DNA from 4 places in the Kluyvera huaxiensis genome. Region 3 is predicted to be linked to each of the others. Evidence: predicted binding sites of a transcription regulator. Region 3 holds the regulator's gene; each other region holds the start of a gene.
The links. Region 3 encodes PhoB, which activates phosphate uptake and scavenging genes when phosphate is short. Its sites were predicted from a motif close to CTGTCATAAAACTGNCNNAT; they were not measured.
Positions count from the first base shown of each region.

Region 1: the regulator PhoB is predicted to act here: its motif matches at 2,085-2,104, upstream of pitA (inorganic phosphate transporter PitA).
Region 2: the regulator PhoB is predicted to act here: its motif matches at 2,809-2,828, upstream of kdgR (DNA-binding transcriptional regulator KdgR).
Region 4: the regulator PhoB is predicted to act here: its motif matches at 2,181-2,200, upstream of pstS (phosphate ABC transporter substrate-binding protein PstS).

Region 1 covers NZ_JBEFLV010000005.1:183,354-187,708, reverse strand. The annotation lists gene ABOC97_RS07645 (LysR family transcriptional regulator) at 1-840, shown strand, start outside; gene ABOC97_RS07640 (BaiN/RdsA family NAD(P)/FAD-dependent oxidoreductase) at 846-2,036, opposite strand; gene pitA (inorganic phosphate transporter PitA) at 2,267-3,754, shown strand; gene uspB (universal stress protein UspB) at 3,806-4,141, opposite strand.
Region 2 covers NZ_JBEFLV010000022.1:50,382-54,736, forward strand. The annotation lists gene prc (carboxy terminal-processing peptidase) at 1-228, shown strand, start outside; gene htpX (protease HtpX) at 423-1,307, shown strand; gene ABOC97_RS19595 (MFS transporter) at 1,368-2,741, opposite strand; gene kdgR (DNA-binding transcriptional regulator KdgR) at 2,920-3,711, shown strand; gene ABOC97_RS19605 (YobH family protein) at 3,761-4,000, opposite strand; gene mgrB (PhoP/PhoQ regulatory lipoprotein MgrB) at 4,169-4,312, shown strand.
Region 3 covers NZ_JBEFLV010000011.1:90,677-95,031, reverse strand. The annotation lists gene phoR (phosphate regulon sensor histidine kinase PhoR) at 1-1,057, opposite strand, end outside; gene phoB (phosphate response regulator transcription factor PhoB) at 1,079-1,768, opposite strand; gene sbcD (exonuclease subunit SbcD) at 1,959-3,161, shown strand; gene sbcC (exonuclease subunit SbcC) at 3,158-4,355, shown strand, end outside.
Region 4 covers NZ_JBEFLV010000013.1:30,589-34,943, reverse strand. The annotation lists gene pstA (phosphate ABC transporter permease PstA) at 1-34, opposite strand, end outside; gene pstC (phosphate ABC transporter permease PstC) at 31-993, opposite strand; gene pstS (phosphate ABC transporter substrate-binding protein PstS) at 1,065-2,105, opposite strand; gene glmS (glutamine--fructose-6-phosphate transaminase (isomerizing)) at 2,403-4,232, opposite strand.

The DNA of each region.
Region 1 (4,355 bases), on a different contig from region 3:
GCTTTACTGGAGAACGTGGTCGAGCTAGGTAGCTTTGCTAAAGCCGCAGAGCATACCAACCGTAGCCAGTCGTCGGTGAGCTACAACCTGGCGCTGTTACAGGAGCGACTGGGAGTGGCGCTGTTGGTCGCAGAAGGTCGGCGGGCGGTATTAACACCAGCGGGCGAACTGCTGCTGGGTCAGGTAAAACCGCTGCTGAAAGCCTTTACTCGGGTTGAAAGCCGCGCCGCCACGCTGCGCGAGGGGATGCGTACCCGGCTGGATCTGGTGGTCGACAGCATCTTCCCTCGCCAGCGGCTGTTCGCCATACTGCGTCAGTTTCAGCAGCGCTACCCGCAAACCCAGATACGCCTGACGGAAGTGCTGGAGAACGCCAACGATAATGACGTCGCGCAGAGCGAGGCGGATGTGATGGTGTTGACGCGTCGTCAGGACATCACCGGACGCGGCGAATGGCTAATGAATATCGATTTTGTCGCCGTGGCCCATCGCGCCCACCCTTTATTTAGTCATCCAGGGCCGCTCAACGATGAGCTTCTGCGCGCCTGGCCGCTGATCCGCATTGCTGAGAGCGACCATGACCGTCAGGCGGGTCGTGATGCATGGACCTTCTCCACCATTGATGCCGCAATCGATGCGGTGATGTATCAGGTAGGTTACGGCTGGCTGCCAGAGGAGAGAATTGCGCAGGAGCTAGCCCAAGGGACGTTAAAACTTTTGCCGCTGAGCCACGGCGTCAGGCGCGCCACGCCGCTGCATCTGATCGTCAAACAGGATTTGGCCCCGCTCGACGAACAGGTCGAAATGCTGCTGGCGCTGTTTAGCCAGCAGGAGAGATAAGGCGGTTATTCAGCCAGCGCCTGCGCGCAGGCCCAGGCGCTCGACCACGCCCACTGGAAGTTGTAGCCGCCCAGCCAGCCGGTCACGTCCATCACTTCGCCAATAAAATACAGGCCCGGTGCTTTCTTCGCTTCCATGGTGCGCGAGGAAAGCTCGTTGGTATCGACACCACCGAGGGTCACTTCCGCCGTGCGGTAGCCTTCGGTGCCGTTGGGCTGCACGCGCCAGTTTGTCAGCGTCTCTACCAGCGTTTGCTGCTCACGAACGTTGAGCTGTTTTAGCGTCACGTCGGGGATCTGACCAAGCTGTTGCAGGCATTCCACCAAACGTTTTGGCAGCTGCATCGCCAGGGTATTCTTCAGACTCTGGTTAGGGTGTTCAGTCCGCTGCGTATCGAGGAAGTCTGCGAGATCAACATCTGGCAGCAGGTTAATGCTGACAAACTCGCCCGCCTGCCAATAGCTGGAGATTTGCAGGACTGCCGGACCAGAAAGCCCGCGGTGAGTGAAAAGCAGACTTTCACGGAATAGCGTGCCGTCCTGAGCGGTAATCGTCGACGGTACAGAGACGCCCGACAGCACCTGGAATTGTTCCAGCATCGGTTTGTGCAGCGTAAATGGTACCAGCCCTGCGCGGGTTGGCAGCACCTTCAGACCAAACTGCTCTGCAATTTTATAACCGAATGGCGAAGCACCCAGACCCGGCATCGACAGGCCGCCGCTGGCGATAACCAGTTTATCTGCCGCCACCGCGTCGCCGTTAAGCTGCAGGGTATAGCCCGTTTCATCCTGAGTGACGCTAAGAATTTCGCTGCGCAGGCGGGTGGTCACGTTGCCTTTTTCACACTCGGCGACCAGCATTGCGACAATCTGCTCGGCAGAGTCATCGCAGAACAATTGCCCCAGCGTCTTTTCATGCCAGGCAATGTCGTGCTTACCGACCATGTCGATAAAGTCCCACTGGGTGTAACGCGCAAGCGCAGATTTGCAAAAATGCGGGTTTTGGCTGAGATAGGCCGCGGGTTCGACATAAAGGTTAGTGAAATTGCAACGACCACCGCCGGACATAAGGATTTTACGCCCAGGTTTTTTACCGTTATCCAGCAGCAAAACGCGACGCCCCGCCTGCCCGGCCATGGCTGCACAAAACATTCCTGCCGCTCCGGCACCCACTACAATGGCATCAAACCTTTCCACGCACTATCCTCAACATAGGTATTGTCGGGAAGTGTAAATTTTTCATGGATGTCATACCAGTGAAATATCCACAAACCCGACTTATCTGATTGATACAATAGAAATAATTATTTGCATTCACTGACAAGGCGCAGATAATTATCAAAAAAAATAGAGATTTCACTTTGCCCGCGCTGCCAAAGTCCCTGATAATGCCGCGCGTTCATGACCTCAAAATGGCGTAACGTCCTATGTTACATTTGTTCGCTGGCCTGGATTTACATACCGGGCTGTTGTTAGTTTTGGCACTTGTGTTTGTTCTTTTCTATGAAGCCATTAACGGCTTCCATGATACGGCTAACGCGGTTGCCACCGTGATTTATACTCGTGCCATGCGCTCGCAGCTTGCGGTTGCAATGGCAGCAATCTTTAACTTCCTCGGCGTTCTGTTGGGCGGTCTGAGTGTAGCCTATGCGATTGTGCATATGTTGCCGACGGATCTTCTGCTCAATATGGGCTCCGCGCACGGCCTCGCCATGGTCTTTTCCATGCTGCTGGCTGCTATCATCTGGAACCTCGGCACCTGGTACTTCGGTCTGCCTGCGTCCAGTTCCCACACGCTGATTGGCGCTATCATCGGTATTGGTTTAACCAATGCGCTGATGACCGGCACGTCAGTGGTTGATGCCCTCAACATCCCGAAAGTGATTAACATTTTCGCGTCGTTGATCATCTCGCCAATTGTGGGTCTGGTCGTCGCTGGCGGTCTGATTTTCCTGCTGCGCCGTTACTGGAGCGGTACCAAAAAACGCGCCCGTATCCACCTGACTCCTGCTGAACGTGAAAAGAAAGACGGTAAGAAAAAGCCGCCATTCTGGACGCGTATTGCTCTGATCCTGTCTGCGATTGGCGTGGCATTCTCCCACGGTGCCAACGACGGTCAGAAAGGCATTGGTCTGGTGATGTTGGTGCTGATTGGCGTTGCCCCGGCTGGTTTCGTGGTCAATATGAATGCTTCCGGTTACGAAATTACCCGTACCCGTGATGCAGTCAACAACGTTGAAACCTTCTTCCAACAGCGCCCTGAGCTGCTGCAGAAAGTGGCCGACAACGCTGAGAAATTGACGCCGGAAGCCATGGCTGCGGTGGAATTCCACTGTCATCCAGCGAATACCATCAACGCGCTTGACCGCACCAAAGCGATGCTGACCAACATCGAAAGCTACGATAAGCTCTCCGTTGAACAGCGTGGCCAGCTGCGCCGCATTATGCTTTGCATCTCTGATACCACCGATAAAGTGGCGAAGATGCCGGAAGTGAATGCCGACGACCAGCGTCTGCTGAAAAAGCTGAAAACCGACATGCTGAGCACCATTGAGTACGCTCCGGTGTGGATTATCATGGCCGTCGCGCTGGCATTAGGCATCGGTACGATGATCGGCTGGCGTCGCGTGGCAACCACTATCGGTGAGAAGATCGGTAAGAAAGGGATGACCTACGCACAGGGTATGGCGGCGCAGATGACCTCTGCTGTCTCCATCGGTCTGGCAAGCTATACCGGGATGCCGGTATCAACAACCCACGTACTGTCGTCCTCCGTGGCGGGTACCATGGTGGTTGACGGCGGTGGTCTGCAAAGAAAAACCGTGACCAACATCCTGATGGCCTGGGTATTCACCTTACCGGCATCAATTCTGCTGTCTGGTGTGCTGTACTGGCTGTCTCTGAAGCTTATCTAAGCGTCAGAAACAAAGAGAAACGGGTCAGGAAACTGGCCCGTTTTTTTTTGCTTAGTGCCAAATCATCAGGCCAATCAAGCTAATCACCACCAGCCCACACAGGGAACTGGTCAAAATGAACTGCCGACGCACCCGTTCGCAGCGACGGATAAACTCGTCGTCGTGATGATCGCGGTAGCGCTGTCCGTAAATGTACCAGACCAGGCGCACCTGCTTGCCAGGCTGGCCGTGGGAGGTAAAGAAACCACCGCCATCAACGTACTGATAGAGCAAGGGATCGCAACCACGTAGTACAACCAATAACGCACGCAATGATGAAAAGTAACGTGCCATATTTACAACACAAACGATACACAGGGCCCAAAACAGCGCAATCGTGCTGATCATAACGCCTCCCCGGCGACCAGTCCCCGAAGACATCTCCAGGAACATACCGCTTCCCCATATCCAACCATCGGCTCAGTATAAGAGTGAGATACCGATCACGTTTAAATATTCGATCGGCTCATTTAATAGTGTAGGAGATCCGTTAAATTTTTTACCACAAGGTTAATCGTTATCAATACGTAGAATAGAAAAATTTGTTTAACTAATTGGTGAA
Region 2 (4,355 bases), on a different contig from region 3:
AACTACGCCCAGCGTGAGAAAGAGAATAATGAAGACGATGCGACGCGCCTGGCGCGGATTAACGATCGCTATAAGCGTGAAGGTAAGCCGCCGCTGAAAAAACTCGACGATCTGCCGAAAGACTATAAAGAGCCGGATCCGTATCTCGACGAGACGGTTAATATCGCCGTCGACCTGGCGCGGCTTGAGAAAGCCAGCCCCGCAGCTCAACCCGCTGCGAGCAAATAACCCCCAACAGGCACAAGCAATTGTGCCTGTTTTTTTTATCTCTCTCTTCTTCACGTCAACAACTATGCTACAAAATGTAAAGTTGTGTCTTTCTGGTGACTTAGCCTCACGTAATCGTTGAAAATCGCCGTATTGCCCCTACGATATGGGTAATCGCATAGTGCGTTTTGTTAAAAAGAGGTTAAAAGTAAATTATGATGCGAATCGCGCTCTTCCTGATGACCAACCTGGCTGTAATGGTTGTGTTTGGGCTAGTGCTAAGCCTGACAGGAATTCAGTCGAGCAGTATGACGGGTCTGTTGATTATGGCGCTGCTTTTTGGTTTCGGCGGTTCCATTGTTTCATTGATGATGTCGAAATGGATGGCCCTGAAATCGGTCGGTGGTGAAGTGATTGAGCAGCCGCGTAACGAGCAGGAACGTTGGTTGCTGCAAACCGTTGCCCGCCAGTCGGAGCAGGTCGGTATTGTGATGCCGCAGGTTGCGCTGTACCACGCGCCGGATATTAATGCCTTTGCTACCGGTGCGCGCCGTGACGCCTCGCTGGTTGCCGTCAGTACCGGTTTGCTGCAGAACATGAGTCGTGACGAAGCGGAAGCGGTCATCGCCCATGAAATAAGCCATATTGCGAATGGTGACATGGTGACTATGACCCTGATTCAGGGCATTGTGAACACCTTCGTTATCTTCATCTCCCGCGTCATCGCGCAGATTGCGGCCGGTTTCCTCGGCGGTAACCGTGACGAAGGCGAAGAGGGGGGGAATGGCAACCCGCTGATCTATTTTGCGGTTTCGATGGTGCTCGAGCTGGTGTTCGGTATTCTGGCGAGCATTATCACCATGTGGTTCTCGCGCTATCGTGAGTTCCATGCGGATGCCGGTTCAGCAAAACTGGTTGGCCGTGAGAAGATGATTGCAGCGCTACAGCGCCTGAAAACCAGCTACGAACCGCAGGAGGCCAGCAGTATGATGGCGTTCTGTATTAACGGTAAGTCGAAGTCGCTGAGCGAAATGTTCATGACTCACCCACCGTTGGATAAACGTATTGAAGCGCTGCGTAGCGGCGAATACATGAAATAAGAAAAGCGCCTCGAATGAGGCGCTTTTTTTTGATCCGATTTCGTTTAGCGAGGTCGGATTTTAGCTTTGCGCCCGAGGTTGGGTAACACGCAGTCCGCTAAATAGCGTTGCCACCAACGCCAGCGTGCCGGCGAGCAGCAGCGAAACGTGAGTCCCGCCGTTGCCAAACACGTTGAACATCAGCGCGACCAATGCGGCACCGGTACTTTGCCCCAGTAAACGTGCGGTCCCTAGCATCCCGCTGGCTCCGCCGCTACGGTGACGTGGTGCCGACGCGATAATGGTATGGTTGTTAGGCGACTGGAACAGACCAAAACCCGCGCCGCACAGCAACATACGCCAGATAATGTCGATATCGCTCGGAGACGACGGCAGCATCGCCATCGCAAATAACCCGCAGGCCATAATGCCCATCCCCAACGCCCCAAGTAATCCCGCATGTACGCGCTCAATCAGATAACCCGCCAGCGGTGCCATCACCATGGTCGCCAACGGCCACGGCGTCAGCAGCAGACCGGTTTCAACTTCGGTTCGGCCCACGATGCTTTGCAGAAAGAAGGGCAGTGAGACCATCGCCAGCATCTGGGCGCAGAAGGAGCAAATCGAGGTGCAAATGGAAAGTGAAAACAGCGGGATGCGCAGCAGGTCAACGGGCAGCAACGGCACCGGCAGTTGAAGCTGGCGGCGAACGAAGAAGAAGCCAACGACCAGCAGAGCCACCAGTTCGGCACTCACCAGCATCAGTGATTGCCCCTGAGCAAAGCTGCTCAGCGCGGTAATCAACAGGCCGAAGGTCAGCGCATTCATTACCGCACTTGGTAAGTCAAAACGCTGTGTCTGACTACGGGTACCGTTCGACGGCAGAAAACGAACGGCCAATAGCCAGGCAATAATGCCCAATGGAACGTTAATCAGGAATAGCCACTGCCACGAAGCCAGCGACAAAATGGCGGCGGCAATCGTCGGCCCGGCGGCGGAAGACACAGCCACGACGAAAGAGTTAATCCCCATCCCGCGTCCTAGCTGTCGCTGCGGATAAATCAGGCGAATCAGCGCCGTGTTCACGCTCATCAGTGCGGCGCCACCGAAACCTTGCGCAATTCGGGCAAGGGTCAGCATTTCCAGCGAATGCGACAATGCGCAAAGCAGCGATGTGAGGGTAAAAACGATTAACCCGGCTTTATAGATACGGTGGTAGCCAATCATATCGCCGAGGAAGGAGAGGGAGAGCAGAGAGATAACAATCGCAATCTGATAGGCGTTGACTATCCAGATAGAGGACGCGGGTGACGCGTTAAGGTCGCTGGCGATAGTCGGCAGGGCAACGTTGGCGATCGCGCCGTCGAGTACCGCCATAGTAATACCAATAACAATCGTCAGAATGGCCCCGTAGCGCTGGGGCACAGGCAAACCATCAAGCAGAGCTCTAGTCATGAGGAAAAACTTGTTTTTGCGGAAATTATTAACCAGAAAATGATTCTAGCATTGATTAATCATTTCAATGTCGCAGATTTGTAACCAGGTCACAGAAGTTTCATTGCTACAAAGGGATTGCGAAATTATAATAAAAACCGGTTCTAATATTTATAAAACAGTTGCGATGAGGTGATAAATGTCAGCAGCGGATTTGGACAAACAGCCAGATTCTGTCTCTTCGGTACTAAAGGTTTTTGGTATCCTGCAGGCACTTGGCGAAGAACGCGAAATCGGCATTACTGAACTTTCGCAGCGCGTCATGATGTCAAAAAGCACCGTTTATCGCTTTTTGCAGACCATGAAATCATTGGGGTACGTTGCCCAGGAAGGGGAATCCGAAAAGTATTCGCTCACGCTGAAGCTGTTTGAGTTGGGTGCTCGCGCATTACAGAACGTTGATTTGATCCGCAGTGCGGATATTCAGATGCGTGAACTCTCTCGTCTGACTAAAGAAACGGTTCACCTGGGTGCGTTGGATGAAGACAGTATCGTCTACATCCATAAGATTGATTCCATGTACAACCTGCGCATGTACTCTCGCGTAGGTCGCCGTAACCCGTTGTACAGTACGGCAATTGGTAAAGTGCTGCTGGCCTGGCGTGAAACTGACGAAGTGCGTCAGATCCTCGAAGGCGTTGAATATAAGTGCAGCACCGACCGCACCATTGCCAATACTGATGAGCTGATCACCGTGCTTGAACAGGTGCGTAAGCAAGGGTATGGGGAAGATAACGAAGAGCAGGAAGAAGGGCTGCGTTGTATCGGCGTACCGGTATTTGACCGCTTTGGCGTGGTCATCGCTGGGTTGAGTATCTCTTTCCCAACGCTGCGCTTTTCTGAAGAGCGTCTGCATGAGTATGTGGAGATGCTGCATACGGCAGCACGTAAAATTTCAGAGCAGATGGGCTATAACGATTACCCATTCTGAGTCTGACAATAAAAAGCCCGGCGATGACCGGGCTTTTTTTTCATCTTTTTTAGCCTTCATCGATGACGCTGGTGCTTTTACGCAGCAGTGGGCAGCTTGAGCGGCCAACGATGCCGTTGTCACCGTGCAGGTAAAACGCAGTACTGAATCCCTGAGCCGTCAGATACTTGCACTGTAACCCTAAGCCTCCGGCGGTCTTCTGGCTGCCTGCCAGTACGCCGTATCCGCTCAGGAGAACGCCAATGCCGACGATAACCAAAAAGATGACGGTTCTGATAAACAGGCGCATAAGAATTCCTCTTCTATTATTTGTTTCATCAATACTACGTTACTTCGATAACCGATTGACACAAGTCTATGATTCCTAAAAGTGCAAGATGCTATTACAGTTAGCCGCGGTTTAAGGTTAGCATGCTAACTTGGTTGCATCTGAATAAGAAGTCATGCGGAGAGTGGAGTGAAAAAGTTTCGGTGGGTATTATTGATACTCGTGATTGCTGCTTGCTTACTGCTGTGGACGCAAATGATCAACGTAATGTGCGATCAGGACGTTCAATTTTTCAGCGGTATTTGCAGTATCAACAGGTTTATACCCTGGTAAAACATTTTTACTGGCAGCGATTTCCTTCCGTAGTGTGAGTGGT
Region 3 (4,355 bases):
TAAACAACGCACCGTGCGGCGCATGCTGCCAGCGTACGGTGATAAGCGTGCCTTCCGGCGTATGATTCACCGCGTTATAGACCAGGTTCGACATCGCGCTACGGAGCTGATCTTCATTACCCAGTACCTTGAGATTCTGGTCAATATCGAAATGAAGCTGGTGCTTATTGTGGCTCAGCGTTTGCGCTTCACGCTCAACCACCCGCAGCATCAACGGCACATCGATTTTTTCATTGAGCGTCAGCACCGGCGAGGCTTCAATTTTAGATAACGTCAGCAGCTGTTTAACCAGCCCTTCCATACGCTGAGTTTGCTCGCGCATCGTATGCAGCGCCTTTTCGCGCGGCATCCCTTCGAGCACCTGCTCCTGCATCATCTCCAGATAGCCTTGCAGCACGGTCAGCGGGGTACGCAGTTCGTGGCTGACGTTGGCGAAGAAGTTGCGGCGCGCGCCTTCCAGTTGATGCATTTGCGTGACGTCACGCGCCACCATCAGCAGTTGACGGTCGGTATAGGGCATCACACGAATCTCAAGATGGCGCCCGCTGTTGAGCACCAGGTGCAGCGGTTTGAGGAAATCGCGTTTTTTGAGGTGTTGGGTAAATTCGGGGTAACGCAGCAGGTTAAGAATGTTTTGCCCGCTATCGTCGGGCCAGCGAAGTCCCAGCAGCTGCTGGGCCAGGCCATTACACCAGAAAATGGCCCCCTCTTCCGTGGTCAGCACCACCGCATCCGGCAGCGATTCGGCACCGCTGCGAAAACGTTTGATAAGCCCACCCAGTTCGCGACGGCGCTTTTTATTACGTAACTGCATCTGGTTTAGCCCGTACAGCAGAGGCTCCCAGCTACCGCGTCCCGGCGGCGGGGTCATACTTCGGTCAACCCATAGCCACCAGGACAGCCGCAGTAAATTCCAGAAATGCCAGACCAGCAGTCCGGTCACCGCCGCCAGTAAAAACCACGGTAGATAGCCGAATACCATTCCCAGCACCAGGGCCGGGAGGCAACATAACAGCAGCTCCAGGGCCAGCCTTTTCCATGACAGCCGTTCCAGCACGGGTCACACTCCTGTCAAAAATTAGAAACGGGCGGAAAAACGATAACCCGTGCCGCGAACGGTTTGCACCATGCGGTCATGACCACTGTGTTCCAGCGCTTTGCGCAGACGACGAATATGCACGTCAACGGTACGGTCTTCAACATAGACGTTGGTTCCCCAGACGTGATTCAGCAGCTGTTCGCGGCTGTAGACACGTTCCGGATGCGTCATAAAGAAGTGCAGTAGCTTAAATTCGGTAGGTCCCATATCCAATGGGTTTTCACCGGTCATCACCCGGTGCGAGGTAGGGTCAAGGCTCAGCCCCTGCATCTCAATCACCTCTTCCACCGCCATCGGTGAAATACGGCGCATCACCGCTTTGATACGCGCGACCAGCTCTTTTGGCGAGAATGGCTTGGTGATGTAATCATCCGCCCCGGTCTCGAGGCCACGGACACGATCTTCTTCTTCACCGCGCGCCGTTAGCATCATTACCGGTATATCACGGGTGAGCGCTTCACGTTTGAGATGTTTAATAAATTGCAGCCCTGAACCACCCGGTAACATCCAGTCGAGCAAAATCAGGTCGGGCCAGGGTTCATTCAACTTGTTGATAGCGCTATCGTAATCTTCCGCTTCCACCGGCTGAAAACCGTTTTGTTCCAGCACGAAACACACCATCTCACGGATCGGCGCTTCATCTTCAACGACCAGAATACGTCTTGCCATTATTTGCCCTGTTTTAGACATCAGTATTATATACGGCGTCATTATGCGTCAGATTTATGACAGATTTATGAAAAACATGACCGTTAGATGATCGCGTTTTATCATTTATGACACAACGTTATCTCACGCATCGACCCTGGCCCAGGTGAATGTTTATAATCACCTTTACGTCATCTTTCACGGAACCGCTATGCGCATTATCCACACATCGGACTGGCACCTTGGCCAGAACTTCTACAGCAAGAGCCGAGCCGCCGAACATGACGCTTTCCTGCACTGGCTTCTGACCACCGCTGAAGCACAAAAAGTCGATGCCATTATTGTCGCAGGCGATATCTTCGATACCGGTTCGCCGCCGAGCTATGCGCGCGAGCTGTACAACCGATTTGTGGTCAATCTGCAACAAACCGGCTGCCATCTGGTGGTGCTGGCGGGCAACCATGACTCGGTTGCCACGCTTAACGAATCACGCGATATCCTTTCGTTTCTCAACACCACGGTCATTGCCAGCGCCGGTCACGAGCCGTTTATCTTAAACCAGCGCGATGGCGCGCCCGGGGCGGTATTCTGCCCGGTGCCTTTTTTACGTCCGCGCGACATCATTACCAGCCAGGCCGGGCTTTCCGGCAGCGAAAAGGTGCGCCAGGTGCTGGAAAGCATCACGGATTACTATCAACAGCAGTACCAGCAGGCCTGTGAACTGCGCGCCGATCAAAGGCTGCCGATTATCGCCAGCGGCCATCTGACCACCGTTGGTGCCAGCAAAAGTGACGCGGTACGCGACATTTATATTGGCACACTGGATGCGTTTCCGGCACAAAACTTCCCGCCCGCCGACTATATCGCGCTGGGGCATATTCACCGGGCGCAGAAAATCGGCGGCAGCGAGCATATCCGCTACAGCGGCTCGCCAATCGCTCTGAGCTTTGATGAAACCGGCAAGAGCAAAAGCGTTAACCTGGTGACGTTTGCTGACGGCAAGCTGGATGAAGTCACGCCGCTCGTGGTCCCGGTCACACAGCCGCTGGCGGTGATTAAGGGCGATTTTGACAGCATCAGCGCGCAATTGGCCGAGTGGCGAGATGCGGATAGCGAATCGGCAACGTGGGTTGACATTGAGATAACCAGCGACGAATACCTGCATGATATTCAGCGAAAAATTCAGGTTATCACCGATGACCTACCGGTCGAGGTGCTGCTGGTACGCCGCAGCCGCGAACAGCGCCAGCGTATTCTGGCAAGTCAGGAGCGTGAAACTTTAAGCGAGCTCAGCGTCGAAGAGGTTTTCCACCGCCGTCTGGCGCTGGAAACGCTGGAGGAGCCGCAACAGCAGCGCTTAGAAGTGCTATTTAATGAAACGCTACACGGCCTTGGCGAGGAGCAACAGCCATGAAAATTCTCAGCCTGCGCCTGAAAAACCTCAACTCGCTGAAAGGCGAGTGGAAAATCGATTTTACCCAGGAGCCGTTTGCCAGCAACGGTCTGTTTGCCATTACCGGCCCGACCGGCGCGGGGAAAACCACCCTGCTTGACGCAATCTGCCTGGCGCTCTATCACGAAACGCCTCGCCTGAATACGGTCTCCCAGTCGCAAAACGATCTGATGACCCGTGACACCGCCGAGTGTCTGGCGGAAGTTGAATTCGAAGTTCAGGGCGTGGCCTATCGCGCCTTCTGGAGCCAGAACCGCGCGCGCAATCAACCGGACGGCAATTTACAGGCACCGCGCGTTGAGCTGGCCCGCTGCGCCGACGGGCAGATTCTGGCCGACAAAGTCAAAGATAAGCTGGAGATGACCGCCGCCCTAAGCGGGTTGGACTACGGCCGGTTCACCCGCTCGATGCTGCTCTCCCAGGGGCAATTTGCCGCGTTCCTCAACGCCAAACCCAAAGAACGCGCCGAGCTGCTCGAAGAGCTAACCGGTACCGAAATTTACGGCCAGATCTCCGCGCAGGTATTTGAAAAACATAAACACGCGCGCGGCGAGCTCGACAAACTTCAGGCACAGGCCAGCGGCGTGACGCTGTTAAGCGAAGACCAGCAGCAGACGCTGCAGCAAAGTTTGCAGGCGCTTACTTCTGACGAAAAACAGTGGCAGCAGCAGCAGACCATCGCGATACAGCATCAGCAGTGGCTGGCACGCTTTGCCGAACTGCAACAAGACGATCAAAAGAATCACCAGGCGCTGACCGAAGCCGCGCAGGCGCTGGCTACCGCCCAGCCGCAGCTTGCGGCACTCAGCCGAGCTCAGCCCGCCGAAGCGCTGCGCCCACGCTGGACGCAGATGCAAGAACAGGCGGCCACGGTGGCAAAAACTCATCAGCTTGTTGTGCAAGTGAATACTCGCTTACATGATGCCTGCATCCTGCGCGACCGCATTCGCTTCACCGCTGAACGCCAGGCCGCGGCGCTACAGCAGACCCAGACAGAGCGACAACAATGGCTCCAGGAGCACGAGCACATTCAGCGCTGGCAGGGAGAACTGACCGGATGGCGCAGTGCCTTTGCCCAGCAAACTCGCGATCGTGCCCAGCTACAAACGCAACAACAACGCCTGCACCAGCAGGAACAACAGCTTGCCCAGCTGC
Region 4 (4,355 bases), on a different contig from region 3:
GCTCAGCGGTGCTTTGCATTTCCAGAGTGGTCATGAGCGTGCCCCCTCATTCTTCGCCAGGCGCATAATCATGAACTTCGATGCCGCCAGAACGATAAAGGTAATCGCAAACAGGATCAGACCCAGTTCCATCAAGGCGGAGACGTGCAGGCCGGATTCCGCTTCGGCAAATTCGTTCGCCAGCGCAGAGGTAATACTGTTGCCCGGCATGTACAGAGACGCACTGTCGAGCTGGTAGGTGTTACCGATGATAAAGGTCACTGCCATGGTTTCACCCAGCGCGCGGCCAAGGCCGAGCATCACGCCACCGATAACCCCATTTTTGGTGAACGGCAGGACGATACGCCAGATAACTTCCCAGGTAGTGCAGCCGATGCCGTAGGCCGACTCTTTCATCATCACCGGGGTCTGTTCAAACACATCACGCATAACGGCGGAGATATACGGGATAATCATGATGGCCAGGATGACACCTGCCGCCAGGATACCGATACCAAAAGCCGGGCCGGAGAACAGAGCGCCGACAAACGGGATGTTAGAAAGAATATTGCCGACCGGCTCCTGGAAGTAGGTCGCGAACAGCGGAGCAAAGATAAACAGCCCCCACATGCCGTAAACAATACTGGGGATCGCCGCCAGCAGTTCAATCGCGATACCTAACGGGCGTTTAAGCCAGTTTGGTGCCAGTTCAGTCAGGAAGAGTGCGATGCCGAAGCTCACCGGAACGGCGATTAGCAAAGCGATAACGGAGGTGACGATCGTACCGTAAATCGGTACCAGCGCGCCGTAGACATCGTTCGGTGCGTCCCACTCTTTGGTCCACAGGAAGGCGAAGCCGAACTTCTCCATACTGGGCCAGGAAGAGATGACAAGGGAGACGATAATCCCACCCAACATCAATAGCACAATCAGCGCAGCCAGTCTTACCAGCGCGCTGAATATCATGTCACCCTTTTTACCCGGTGGGTTAAAAGCAGGCTTGGTTGCAGCCATAAATCACTCTTTCAGTTTAAAATCCGCGACGACGTTTACAGATGCCCGGCGTCACCGCCGGGCTACCGTAATCAGTACAGCGCTTTACCGCTGCTATCTTTTACGTTGGTCTTCCATGCAGCACGAACCTGCTCAACCACGCTTTCCGGCAGAGTAGCATAATCCAGTTCGTTAGCCTGCTTCCCACCGTTTTTGTACGCCCAATCAAAGAACTTCAGCACTTCAGCGCCTTGCTCAGGTTTCTTCTGATCTTTGTGAACCAGAATGAAAGTTGTAGAGGTGATTGGCCATGCGCCCTCACCTTTCTGGTTGGTCAGGTCCTGCGCGAAGGATTTGCTCCAGTCAGCGCCTTTAGCGGCGTTGGCGAAGTTTTCTTCGGTTGGGCTAACCGCTTTACCGTCAGCAGAAATCAGCTTGGTGTAAGCCAGGTTATTCTGCTTAGCGTAAGCATATTCAACGTAGCCAATTGCACCCGGCAGACGCTGTACGAAGGCAGCAATACCGTCGTTACCTTTACCGCCCAGACCGGTCGGCCAGTTCACGGTAGAACCAGAACCGATTTTGGATTTCCACTCTTCGTTCACTTTCGCCAGGTAGCTGGTGAAGACGAAGGAAGTACCGGAACCATCAGCGCGACGCACTACGGCGATATTCTGCGAAGGCAGCTTCACGCCTGGGTTCAGTTTGGTGATGGCTTCGTCATCCCACTTCTTAATCTTGCCGAGGTAAATGTCACCCAGCGTTTTGCCGTCCAGCACCAGCTCGCCTGATTTCAGGCCAGGGATGTTAACGGCCAGCACCACACCGCCGATTACGGTCGGGAACTGGAACAGGCCTTCCTGCGTCAGTTTTTCGTCAGACAGCGGAGCATCTGATGCGCCGAAATCTACGGTGTTAGCGGTAATTTGTTTTACGCCACCGGAAGAACCGATACCCTGGTAGTTAACTTTGCTACCGGTCTCTTTTTGATAGGTATCTGCCCATTTGGCATACACTGGCGCAGGGAAGGTTGCACCTGCACCTGTCAGGCTTGCAGCTGCGAATGCAGAGAAAGCGCTCATCGATAAGGTCGCGGCGACAACAGTTGCGACAGTGGTACGCATAACTTTCATAATGTCTCCTGCAAGAATTCGTAAAGTATTGTTTAGTGGCTACGATGAGCAAAATAGGATAAACAGGTGACAGTTATATGTAAGGTTTATGACAGTTTAATGACAACAGAAACCCTGTAAAAAGCATCATTATTAAAACCAATAAAATCAGATAATTAAAAAAATAATTTACAATAAAATTTCAGAAAAATTTTCTTTTTATGACAGCGGAATTGCGGCGCTTTATGACAGTTATAGCAGGTAAAAAAAATCCGGCTATGCCTGAGACATAGCCGGATGGTGAGACAGTTAACGTGATTATTCGACGGTCACGGATTTCGCCAGGTTACGCGGTTGGTCAACGTCGGTGCCTTTGATAAGCGCCACGTGATAAGACAGCAACTGCAACGGGACGGTATAGAAGATAGGTGCAATCACCTCTTCGACATGCGGCATCTCAATGATGTGCATGTTGTCGCTGTTAGTGAATGCCGCATCTCTGTCGGCAAACACGTACAGCTCGCCGCCGCGCGCGCGAACCTCTTCAATGTTGGATTTCAGTTTTTCCAGCAGTTCGTTATTCGGCGCGACCACAATCACCGGCATATCGGCATCAATCAACGCCAGCGGGCCGTGTTTCAGTTCGCCTGCCGCGTAGGCCTCTGCGTGAATGTAGGAGATCTCTTTAAGCTTAAGCGCGCCTTCCAGCGCAATCGGGTATTGATCGCCACGGCCAAGGAACAGCGCGTGATGCTTGTCAGAGAAATCCTCCGCCAGCGCTTCAATGCGTTTATCTTCAGACAGTACCTGCTCAATACGGCTCGGCAGTGCCTGCAACGCATGAACGATATCCTGCTCGACGGCCGCATCAACGCCTTTAAGACGCGCCATTTTGGCCACCAGCAGCAGCAATACCGTTAACTGAGTGGTAAAGGCTTTAGTCGACGCAACGCCGATTTCCGCGCCCGCCTTGGTCATGATCGCCAGATCGGACTCACGCACCAGCGACGAACCGGCGACGTTACACACCGCCAGCGAGCCCAAATACCCTAGCTCTTTGGTCAAACGCAGACCGGCCAGCGTATCGGCAGTTTCACCTGATTGCGACAGGGTGATAACCAGGCTGTTCGGACGCACAGCAGATTTGCGGTAACGGAATTCCGAGGCAATTTCGACATCGCACGGCATGCCAACCAGCGATTCAAACCAGTAGCGTGCGACCATTCCGGAGTTGTAGGAAGTACCGCAAGCAATAATCTGAATGTGCTCAACCTTAGAGAGCAGCGCATCGGCCTGTGGCCCAAGTTCGCTTAAATCCACCTGACCATGGCTGATACGCCCGGTTAAGGTGTTTTTAATCGCGTTCGGCTGCTCATAGACCTCTTTTTGCATGTAGTGGCGATAGATACCTTTATCGCCCGCATCGTACTGCAGATTGGACTCGATCTCCTGACGCTTCACTTGGGCACCAGATTTATCAAAGATCTCAACCGTACGGCGCGTAACCTCCGCGATATCTCCCTCTTCAAGGAAGATAAAACGACGGGTAACAGGTAAAAGAGCCAGTTGGTCTGAAGCGATAAAGTTCTCACCCATGCCAAGGCCGATAACCAGCGGGCTACCGGAACGAGCGGCCAGCAGTGTACCCGGATCGCGAGAGTCCATGATGACGGTACCGTACGCACCGCGCAGTTGAGGAATCGCGCGCAGAACGGCTTCGCGCAGCGTGCCTCCCTGCTCCAGTTCCCAGTGCACTAAGTGAGCAATTACTTCGGTATCGGTGGCGGAAACAAAGACGTAGCCACGCGTCTGCAGCATTTCGCGCAGCGGTTCGTGGTTCTCGATGATGCCGTTATGCACCACCACAATGTGATCAGAAACATGCGGATGCGCGTTGCTTTCTGAAGGTTCGCCATGGGTCGCCCAGCGGGTATGAGCAATACCGGTACCACCAGGCAGCGGGTGCTCTTCCGCAGCCTGCGCCAGCATCTGGACTTTCCCCAGGCGACGCAGACGGGTCATATGACCTTCTGCATCCACCACCGCCAGACCCGCAGAGTCATAGCCACGGTATTCCAGACGACGAAGACCTTCGAGAAGGATTTCAGCTACATCACGTTGCGCGACTGCGCCAACAATTCCACACATAGTTTTTAAGTTCCGATTTTTACGCGTTGTCGGTCAACCTGTTGCCCGTATACCGGGCGCCCCGAGCCTTGTAGAGAGTGGGGTTATTTTTATAGGTACTGCTTTGTGGAAGGGAGATTATGT